Regions from separate parts of the Faecalibacterium sp. Marseille-Q4896 genome, predicted to be linked through region 1. Evidence: a T-box and tRNA genes for the amino acid it is inferred to sense, from the RefSeq annotation. Region 1 holds a T-box; the other holds one or more tRNA genes.
The links. A T-box is a leader RNA that pairs with one kind of tRNA and senses whether it is charged. The one in region 1 lies ahead of pheS (phenylalanine--tRNA ligase subunit alpha), so its partner is inferred to be a tRNA-Phe.

Region 1 (5,314 bases):
TCCGGTGGAGATCACGCTGTGCGAAGATGAAGATTATCAGAAACTGAGACAGACCGAACTGGTAGCAGAAATGCCGGTTTATCCGCAGGAGGGATATATCCAGCAGGTGGGTGATATTGTGATCGTGAAGGTATCAGAGGATTATCTGATCGATGAATAACAAATGAGCCTGAGAACATAAAACAGGACAGATGGAGAAAATAACGATGAAAGAAAAAATCGATGTACAGAAACCGGACGACCTTGGGCTGGATATATCGGATCTAAGATATTTTCTGGTGATGCTGCTGTTTTCGGCGGTAGTGTTTTTCCTGCTGATCAGCCAGCGGCTGACCAATACATTTGACGGATTATGGAACAATACATGGTTCTTTGGCGGCTATTGGCAGGTAGTCACGGGCCGATGGCTCTGGCCGGTGATCGATGCGCTGCGGTTTGGCATCCAGACGGAACCTTTCAATTCATTGCTGACGCTTTCCATGTCGGCGCTGGCTGTTACCCTGCTTCGGAAGTTTTTTACAGAGAAGGATTCTGTCGTGACCTATCTGGCGGGTATGGCTGTTCTGGCCAGCACGGTCACTGGAATACAGCTGTCATATCGGTTTCAGTCGCCGGTGTTTGGCTGCTCATTTTTGTTTTCCGTTCTGGCGGCAGAGCGTGTGGTTCGTGCCGCAGATTTTAGAAAAGCGGTCGTACAGGGAGCACTGCTTCTGGTCATGAGCCTTGCGTGCTATCAGACGAGCCTTGATAACTTTTGTCTGCTCCTGCTGACATATCTTCTACTGCTTCTGTTCCGCAATGTGGACAGAGAAAAGGTCCATGCCCACATTGGAAGAAGTCTTTGCAGCGCAGCTGCAGGAATGGTTTTGTATTTCCTGCTCACAAAGCTGATCGTATGGGCATGTGGATGGCAGATGGCAAGTTATAATGGAGGAGCGGATGTTTCGGTACTTTCTATACTGAAAAATCTGCCCAATGCCATTGCAGAGACCTACCAACTGTTTGGAGCTTACTTTTTTCAGAATTACTATCGGCATAACATTCTGCAGCCGGTGGGATTTTTCGTTTTGGTATTTCTGGCGCTGAGCATCGGACTGCTGAACCGCTTCAGAAAAATGCTTCACCGGAAAAATTGGGAATATATCCTTCTGGGAGTGGCAACGCTGATCGTTTTGCCCATCATGTGCAATGCCATCATGCTGATCACAAGCGAGGCGGTCTGGCTTTTGCAGATGGGCGAAGGATTGAATCTGTTCGTGCCGGTATGTCTGCTGCTGCTTGAAGGGACGCGCACAAATCAGCCTATGGTAAAAAAGTATGTATGTGCTGCCCGGACAGGGGCTGTAGTACTTGCGGTTTTGGTCGTCTATGGAAATGTCTGCTCTGCCGTGATCGATCAGGAAGCTATGTATGAGGGAAGGAAAACACTCAAGAGCATGTCGGATCACATTGCGGACGACTTGATGAGCAGCGGATATTTTGACGATAACGAGCAGCTGCCGGTACTGTTTGTGGGCAGACCCAGCTCGAACTCCAGTTTTATGAAGAGGGAGTATTACCTCTATGCAAATCCGTATGCGCAGATGGGCCGCTTCTGGCTGAACGATTACTCGGCCAGAGCGTCTTGGAAAGCGGTTTTCAGGGATATTACTCCGGCAAAACTCAAGCATTGCTCGGTGGAACAGTATGGGGAACTGTACAGCAGAACAGAGCTGGAACAGATGCCAGTCTATCCGCAGGAAGGATATATCCAGCAGATCGACGGTGTGGTCGCGGTAAAAATTTCAGATGATTACAAAGTTGATAAAGAGTTTGCGCCACTAATCGACCTGGGAGAATTGTTTCAGCTCATAATGGATGACATAAACGATTCATAATGGCTGCGGCTTTGTGAAAAAACCTCCACCGAACGCGATTTTTGCGGAAAGTGGCTGCACAGCCCTTGCAAACTGTCCCGAAATGTGGTAACATAGCTCTTGGTTATAAAACCTGAATACTCCCAAACGCAGCGACGGAGAGAGTAGGTATGGCGTACACGGCAAAGAGAGAAGCTTCACCGGCTGAGAGGGCTTCCGGGTGTATCTGTGCTGAAGTTCGCTCCTGAGCGGTCTGTGCGAAACAGCAGTAGTACAGAACGGCCACGCCCCGTTACGGCGTTCTGAGAGCCGCCCGGCATCTGTGCACGGGTGGAAACCGGGTGGTACCGCGGAGCTAAGAATCAACAGCTTCGTCCCTTTTGCCTGAGAAATCGGGCAGGGGACGGAGCTTTTTTGTTGCACTCCGCTCATCAACACGAAGAATAAAGGAGAGAACATCCATGCAAGCAATGATCGACGAGCTGGCAAAACAGGCCGCTGAAAGCCTTGGTCAGGTGTCCGGCAAGGAAACGCTGGCCTCCTTCTGGCAGGAGTACCTCAGCAAAAACGGCAAGATCCCTGCCCTGATGAAGAACCTGCGCACCGTTGCGCCGGAAGAGCGCCCCGCTATGGGCAAGATCATCAATGAACTCAAGGCAAAGGTTCAGGCAGATTACGACGCTGCTGCAGAACAGGTGAAGCAGGCAGAGCTTGCTGCCCGCAATGCTGCGGAGACGGTGGATATCACCCTGCCCGCCAAGACCCGCTCTGTGGGCGGTCTGCACCCGCTGACCCTGATCACCAACCAGATCATCGACGTGTTCTCCGGCATGGGCTTTTCGGTGGGCACCTTCCCGGAGATCGAGGACGATGACCACAACTTTACCCGCCTGAACGTGCCCAAGGATCACCCGGCACGCGACATGCAGGACACCTTCTACCTGTCCGATGAGTTCCTGCTGCGTACCCAGACTTCCGGCGGCCAGATCCGCACCATGGACGTTCAGAAGCCGCCCATCAAGATCCTGATGCCCGGCCGTGTGTTCCGCTCCGACTCGGACGCTACCCACAGCCCCATGTTCCACCAGATGGAAGGCCTGGTGGTGGATAAGGGCATCACGCTGGGCGACCTGCAGGGCGCACTGAATACCTTCGTGCAGAAGCTGTTCGGCGCTGACACCCGCACCCGCCTGCGTCCCTCCTACTTCCCGTTCACCGAGCCCAGCGTGGAGGTGGACGTGAGCTGCTTCGAGTGCCACGGCAAGGGCTGCCCGCTGTGCAAGCACACCGGCTGGATCGAGGTGCTGGGCGGCGGCGTTGTCAACCGCAAGGTGCTGGAGAACTGCAATATCGACCCGGACGAGTATTCCGGTTTCGCCTTCGGCATTGGCATCGAGCGTATCGCTATGCTGAAGTATGGCATCAACAACATCGGCCTGATGTTCGAGAACAACCTGCAGTTCCTCAAGCAGTTCCACGAATAAGAGGGGAGAGAAGAGACAATGAAAGTACCTTTCAGCTGGTTAAAAGAATTTGTAGATATCGACGTTACTGCGCAGGAACTGGAGGAAAAGCTCTTCTCCTGCGGCTTTGAGGTCGAAGAGCTGATCCCGCTGGATGCCGGCATCAGCAAGGTGGTTGTCGGCAAGATCGTGGAGATGGAAAAGCAGGAGGGCACCCACCTGACCAAGTGTGTGGTGGACTGCGGCGACTACGGCCACGACATCCGCATCAGCACCGGTGCCGCCAACATGAAGCTGGGCGACTGCGTGCCCGCTGCTCTGGATGGCTCCACCCTGCCCGGCGGCATCAAGATCAAGGCCCGCAAGATGCAGGGCGTGGAGTCCAACGGTATGCTGTGCTCCGGCGAAGAGCTGGGCCTGAACGACGACCTGTTCCCGGGCTCTGAGGTCTACGGCCTGCTCATTCTGCCCGAGGATTCTGTCCCCGGCACCGACATTGCTCCCGTGGTGGGTCTGGATGACTATATCTTTGATATCTCCATCACCGCCAACCGCCCGGACTGCCAGTCCGTTCTGGGCATCGCCCGCGAGGTGGCTGCCGTTCTGGGCAAGCCCCTGCACATGCCCGCCATGGACTACAAGACTGTCTGCGAACCGGATGCGCCCATCACCGTCAAGGTGGAGGCTCCGGATCTGTGCCCCCGCTATATGGCACACTATGTGCGCAACATCCGCATGGGCGAGTCTCCCCGCTGGATGAAGCGCCATCTGGCTCTGTGCGGCCTGCGCTCCATCAGCAATGTGGTGGATATCACCAACCACACCCTGCTGGAAATGGGTCAGCCCATGCACGCCTTTGACCTGAACAAGGTCGCCGGCCGCACCATCGATGTGCGCCGCGCCCATGCGGGCGAAAAGATCGTCACGCTGGATGAGAAGGAGTTCACTCTGAACCCCAACAATCTGGTCATCTGCGATGCCGAAAAGCCGGTGGCACTTGCCGGCATCATGGGCGGCGCAAACTCCGGCATGGATGAGAACACCACCAGCCTGCTGTTTGAGTGTGCCACCTTCGCCCGCGACTGCGTGCGTAAGACCAGCCGCGCATTGGGCCAGAACAGCGACTCTTCTGCCCGCTACGAGAAGGGCGTGGACCGTCACTCTCCTGAACTGGGCCTTGCCCGTGCCCTGCACCTGATCCAGGAGCTGGACTGCGGCGACATCACCACACTGGAATATGACCTGACCGATGGCCGCCCGATGGAGCGCAAGCACATCGTTACCACTCCGGCTAAGATCTGCGGCGTGCTGGGTATCACCGTGCCGGATCAGACCATGATCGACATTCTGCAGCGTCTGGAGTTCACGGTGGATGTACAGGCCGATGGCAGCTGGGACGTGTCCGCACCCCTGTACCGCGAGGACGTGGAGAGCTTCCCGGATCTGGCCGAGGAGGTCATCCGTGAGTACGGCTACGACCACATTGTGCCCACCTTCCTGAACACTGCCTCTGTTACAAACGGCGGTCTGAACTATGACCAGAAGCAGCAGCTCAAGACCAAGCGCCTGCTGGCCGCACAGGGCTTCTATGAGGCCTCCACGCTGGCCTTCTACTCCAACGCAGAACTGGATATGCTGCACATCCCGGCGGATGATGAAGCCCGCAAGGCCATCCGCATCCTGAACCCCATCAGCGAGAATCTGTCCATCATGCGCACCCTGCTGGCTCCCTCCATGCTGAACGTCATCGTGGACAACCTCAAGAAGGGCAACACGGAGGGCCGTCTATTTGAGATGGCACCGGTGTATCTTGCCAAGGAACTGCCCATCAACGAGCATCCGCACGAGCGCCAGACCCTCTGCATTGGTGCATTCGGCCCCGAAGAAGATTTCTTCACGGTCAAGGGTGCACTGGAAGCACTGGCAGCCGGCTTTGGCCTGCGCTTTGATTATAAGCGCGAGACAACCCCGTGGCTGCACCCCGGCATCAGCGCC
Region 2 (5,314 bases), on a different contig from region 1:
TGCGCACCGCGTGCTCCGGGCTGCCGCCGTGCTCCAGCCAGGAAGAGTTGTGGTAATATTCCAGCATCTGCACCTTATTGGAGAAGCAGAACGCCGCGCTCATGCGCACCTTGTAATCCGGCTGGTCCTCGCGGTCCCGGCCGGATGCCTCACTCTCACAGCTGAACACCGGGGTCAGGGTATCCTCCCCTGCCACCTCGGCCACATAGTCCGCGATGCCGTGCTCATAGCACCAGCTCTCGTACCACGCCTTGCCAGTGGCAGGGTCTTTCTCCTTTTCATCGGTAAAGTTCAGGGTCAGGCCTGCGTTGACCACCGCTTGACGGCGCAGGGTATCCTTATAGTAGCTGCCGGGCACATCGATGTCGGTGAACACCTCGTCGTCCGGCTTCCAGTGAATGATGCTGCCGGTGCGGCGGCCCTTGTAGGCTTCCTTCTGCAGGCCGCCCACATTCTCGCCCTTTTTAAAATCAAGGTGATAGTGGTATCCGTCACGGTAGATATCGGCGGTCATCCATGCAGAAGCATACTGGGTAGCACACAGGCCCAGACCGTTCAAGCCAAGGCTGAACTCATAGTTATCCTCACCCTCGCCATACTTGCCGCCTGCATACATCTCGCAGAACAACAGCTCCCAATTGTAGCGCCCCTCGCCGTTGTTCCAGTCCACGGGCATACCGCGGCCAAAGTCCTCAACGATAACGCTGCCATCCTTACAGCGGGTCACGTTGATGGTATCGCCGTGGCCGTCGCGGGCTTCGTCGATGGAGTTGGAGACGATCTCAAAGATGGAGTGGGCGCAGCCCTCCACGCCGTCTGAGCCAAAGATAACTGCCGGGCGCTTACGCACACGGTCGGCACCCTTCAAAGAAGTAATGCTCTCGTTGCCATATTCCTGTTTTTTTGCCATGCTGCTCCTCCCGGCCCGGCCTTTCTTGCAAAAAGCGGGCCGTCTGTAGTCAAATCATAAAACGCCTCTGCCCTTTTCTTACTATAATATAGGTATACACAGAGAAAAAGGGCAAAAGCGCCTGAATCATTTCATTTTCATTAAACCATAGGTTGTTGAATTTGTCAATTTCTGTTTGGCACGCCCGCACACAGCACGTCCTGTGCCGGATGTGCCGAAAGCAGGTTGAAAAAAGTCATTCTTATTTTACGCGCTGGAGCGACCAAAATCAAGAAAGTTTCAATTTTCTGAAAAAAATTTGGATTTACCCCTTTACAAAATCGAAATTTCAGGTATAATAATCATCGTCCGGTGCGCCTCTGTAGCTCAGTCGGTAGAGCAGGGGACTGAAAATCCCCGTGTCATTGGTTCGATTCCGATCGGAGGCACCAGTCAAGGAAACCCAGCAGGGTTTCCAATATGCGGCCGTAGCTCATCTGGTAGAGCGCCACCTTGCCAAGGTGGAGGTAGCGAGTTCGAGCCTCGTCGGCCGCTCCATAACGGAGCAGCAACGGTTGCTCCAATATGGCCCGGTAGCTCAGTTGGTTAGAGCACCAGCCTGTCACGCTGGGGGTCGTCGGTTCGAGCCCGATCCGGGTCGCCACCAAGAAAGCGCAAGCTTTCACCTACTTTGAAACTTGTTTTCAGGGCATCAGAAATGATGGGTGCAAGGTAAAATGCACCGAATATGCGGCCGTAGCTCATCTGGTAGAGCGCCACCTTGCCAAGGTGGAGGTAGCGAGTTCGAGCCTCGTCGGCCGCTCCAACAGGAGTGGAAATTCACTCCTAAATATGGTGACGTGGCCAAGTGGTAAGGCAAGGGTCTGCAAAACCCTCATCCACCAGTTCAAATCTGGTCGTCACCTCCAAAAGATTCCCGGAAGCTGAAGCTTCCGGGATTTTTTTGTTTTGTGTTGTTCCCTATCAGCCTCCTCGCCCTCTCCGTCACCTACGGTGACAGACTCCCCCTTTTGTCACCTGCGGTGACATCTTCCCCCGGAACGGGGGAAGTCTTTCCTCAAAGGGAGAGCCTCTAGCGAAACCGGTCACTTTGCAGTTAAGCCGAAAAGTCTGCCGCAGTGCCGCACTTTCGCAGAAAGCGGCACTGCAAATGCCGTCTACCTTTACGCCCCCTCCAGTGAAAATGCAATGCCGGAGCTTCCGCGGACGCTCCGGCATTGCTCTCTTAAAAATTATTCTTCCGCTGAATACGGCCGGAGCAAGGCGTAGGCCATTCCAGATCGTCCCCCTCAGAACTTCAGCCGCATCTGGTACCACACCACGCCCCCGTGGGTGGAGCCGGAAACGCCCTCGTTCACAAAGCCGAACTTTGCATAGTAGTGCACCAGGGCCTCCTTGCAGGTCAGTACCAGCCCCTTCCGGCCTTGGGCCCGGGCGTCGGCAATGGCCTGCTGCAGCAGCTGCCCGGCGTACCCCTGTCTGCGGCAGGCCGGGATGGTGTTTACCCCAAAGATCATCTGCCAGGCACCATTCTCCCGGTGGAGGGAGGCGTCGGCGTACATCTCATCGGTCAGGTCCGGCCAGTCGGTGCAAAAGCCGTCCACAAAGGCCAGCAGCCTTTCCCCCTCCCACAGCAGCCAAAAATGATCGCCGTACTGCTGCAGCCGCTCGGCAAACTCCTCTGCCGTAGCCGCCTCTGCCGCCGGGAAGCAGGCCGCCTCCACCGCTGCAATGGCCTCCAAGTCCTTTAAGGTCCCCTTACGGATCTCCATAAATATTCTCCCCTCTTTTTCTTCCGAGTGTACCACAGTTCCTGCCCAAAGGCAAAGGTCCTGCCGGTTTTTCCTTTTTGGGCCATTTGCATCCGCTGCCGCTCCGTGTTACAATGGCTATATTGCATCCAGGAAAGGAGCTGACACGCCATGCCCGCCGAAAACCATACCACCCTCACCCCGGATACGCCGGTGCGCTATCTGAAGGGCGTTGGCCCCAAGACCGCTGAGCGGTTCGAGAAGCTGGGCATCGTGACGCTGGCCGACCTGCTGTGCCACTACCCGCGCAGATATATCGACTTCACCAAACCCTATTCCATCGCCGAAGCGCCCACCGATGTGGAGTGCGTCGTCAGGGCCGAGGTGTTCGCCAAACCCGGCGGGCGTATCCTGCCGGGCGGGCGGCGGATGGAGCGCATCACTGCCGGGGACGATGTGTCCAGTCTGGAAATCACATGGTTCAATAATCCGTATGCCGCCCAGAAGCTGCAGCTTGGGCAGGAATATTATTTTCAGGGCATCGTTACCGGCGGGATGCTGCGCCGCCAGATGGTCAACCCGCAGGTGCGCACCGCCGAGCAGATCAAGGCTTCTCCCTTTGAAGCGGTCTACCCCCAGACCGAGGGCCTGACCAGCAATGCCATCGCTAAGTGCGTGCGGCAGCTGCTGCCCCATGCAGAGCTTCTGCCCGACCCTCTTCCGCCGGAAATGCTGGCAAAATACCGTCTGCTCTCCAAGGCAGATGCCGTGCGGGCCATCCATTGCCCTGCCACCGAAGAGCAGGCCTATGCAGCCCGGCGGCGGCTGATCTATGAAGAACTTCTGGTTTTGCAGCTGGGCATTGGCCGGATGAAAAACCGGGGTGCCGCTGCCACCGGTGCGCCCATGCAGCTTGCCGACCCGTCCCTGTTCTGGGCCAGCCTGCCCTTCTCCCCCACCGGAGCCCAGCGCCGGGCCGTGAGCGAGATTCTGGCCGACATGGCGGGCGAGACTTCCATGAACCGCCTTTTGCAGGGCGATGTGGGCAGCGGAAAAACGCTGGTGGCGGCTGCCGCCATCTGGGCCTGCATCCGGGCGGGGTATCAGGCCGCGCTGCTGGCCCCGACAGAAATTCTGGCCACCCAGCACGCCGAAGGCCTGAACCGGATGCTTGCCCCCTTCGGGATGCGGGTGGCCCTGCTGACCGGCGGCATGAAGGCCGCTGCACGCCGCACCACCCTTTCCGCCATCCGGAACGACGAAGCCGACCTTGTGGTGGGCACCCACGCCATCCTCAGCGAAGGCGTAGAATTTGCCCGGCTTGGTCTTGCCGTGATCGACGAGCAGCACCGCTTTGGGGTACGGCAGCGCGGGATGCTGGCTGAAAAGGCCGCGAATCCGCACCTGCTGGTGATGAGCGCAACGCCCATTCCCCGCACGCTGGGCCTGCTCATCTACGGCGATTTGGACATCTCCATTCTGGACGAGCTGCCGCCGGGCCGCACACCGGTCAAGACCCGCTGCATCACCGGCAAAAAGCGGCGCGACCTCTACCATTTTCTCGATCAGGAGATCGGGCGCGGGCGGCAGGTGTATCTGGTCTGCCCCGCCATCGAAGACACACCGGATGGCGGGCTGAACGCCGTTAAGAGCTACTACGAGGACATTGCCAAAGCCCTGCTGCCGGAGCGCCGGGTAGGCCTGATGCACGGCAAGCTCAAACCCAAGGAGAAAGCTGCCGTGATGGAGGACTTCAAAGCCGGACGGCTGGACGCACTGGTGTCCACCACCGTCATTGAGGTGGGTGTGGATGTGCCCAATGCCAGCGTAATGGTGATTGAAAACGCAGAGCGCTACGGTCTGAGCGCCCTGCACCAGCTGCGCGGCCGCGTGGGACGCGGTGCTGCGGAGAGCTGGTGCTTCCTTGTCAGCGACAACCAAAGCGAAAACGTACAAAAGCGGCTGAAATTTTTGTGCAGCACCACGGACGGCTTTGCGGTGGCGCAGTACGATCTGGAGACCCGCGGCCCCGGCGACTTTTTCGGCAGCCGCCAGCACGGCCTGCCCACCCTGCAGATCGCCGACCTGATGAACGACACCCGCACCCTGCACGCTGCGCAGGCGGAAGCCGTTGCCATGCTGGCCGACGACCCGCTGCTGGAAGCGCCGGAGCACGCACTGCTGGAACAGCAGGTGCAGCAGATGTTCGAGAAAGCCGGAGCCATGAACTGATCCGGAGGTTTTTTGCGCACAAGCAACAGCAAATGCAAAAGCCGCTGCACGGCTGGTGCAGCGGCCCCTGTTACCGAACGGAACGCTTTGCGTGCCGTTCGCCCATGCTTATCACATCGCAGAACACGCAGCGGCTTTTGGTGGAAAGCTGGGTATCCTTATGGTAGCAGCCAAAAAACCACTTGTCGTAGGTCAGCTTCAACAAAATTTTATCCAGAAAGCTGTGCAGCTGGTTAGTCTCGCCGCTGGCAAGGGCGGTAAAATCCAAAAATCTGCTTGGCGCATCGTGGGTCAGCACATAATCCACTTTGTAATCGCACGCTGCAAGGTTCTCCTCACAAAAGGCGTATTCCTCCTCCGAAGGCATTTCTTCCCTCCACCAGTTCACGCCGGGTTCCCGATCCTCCACATCCTGGCTTTC

Region 2: it encodes a tRNA-Phe, which carries the amino acid that the T-box ahead of pheS (phenylalanine--tRNA ligase subunit alpha) is inferred to sense. The anticodon was not compared.

The regions. Positions count from the first base shown of each region.
Region 1 is NZ_JAFREG010000007.1:1,055-6,368, reverse strand. Features, by position in the region: gene J3348_RS10810 (glucosyltransferase domain-containing protein) at 1-160, shown strand, start outside; gene J3348_RS10805 (glucosyltransferase domain-containing protein) at 207-1,877, shown strand; T-box leader at 2,000-2,238, shown strand; gene pheS (phenylalanine--tRNA ligase subunit alpha) at 2,318-3,340, shown strand; gene pheT (phenylalanine--tRNA ligase subunit beta) at 3,359-5,314, shown strand, end outside.
Region 2 is NZ_JAFREG010000008.1:35,197-40,510, forward strand. Features, by position in the region: gene J3348_RS11580 (toprim domain-containing protein) at 1-910, opposite strand, end outside; tRNA gene J3348_RS11585 (tRNA-Phe) at 1,266-1,341, shown strand; tRNA gene J3348_RS11590 (tRNA-Gly) at 1,372-1,447, shown strand; tRNA gene J3348_RS11595 (tRNA-Asp) at 1,477-1,553, shown strand; tRNA gene J3348_RS11600 (tRNA-Gly) at 1,640-1,715, shown strand; tRNA gene J3348_RS11605 (tRNA-Cys) at 1,744-1,818, shown strand; gene J3348_RS11610 (GNAT family N-acetyltransferase) at 2,200-2,682, opposite strand; gene recG (ATP-dependent DNA helicase RecG) at 2,833-4,893, shown strand; gene J3348_RS11620 (metallophosphoesterase) at 4,964-5,314, opposite strand, start outside.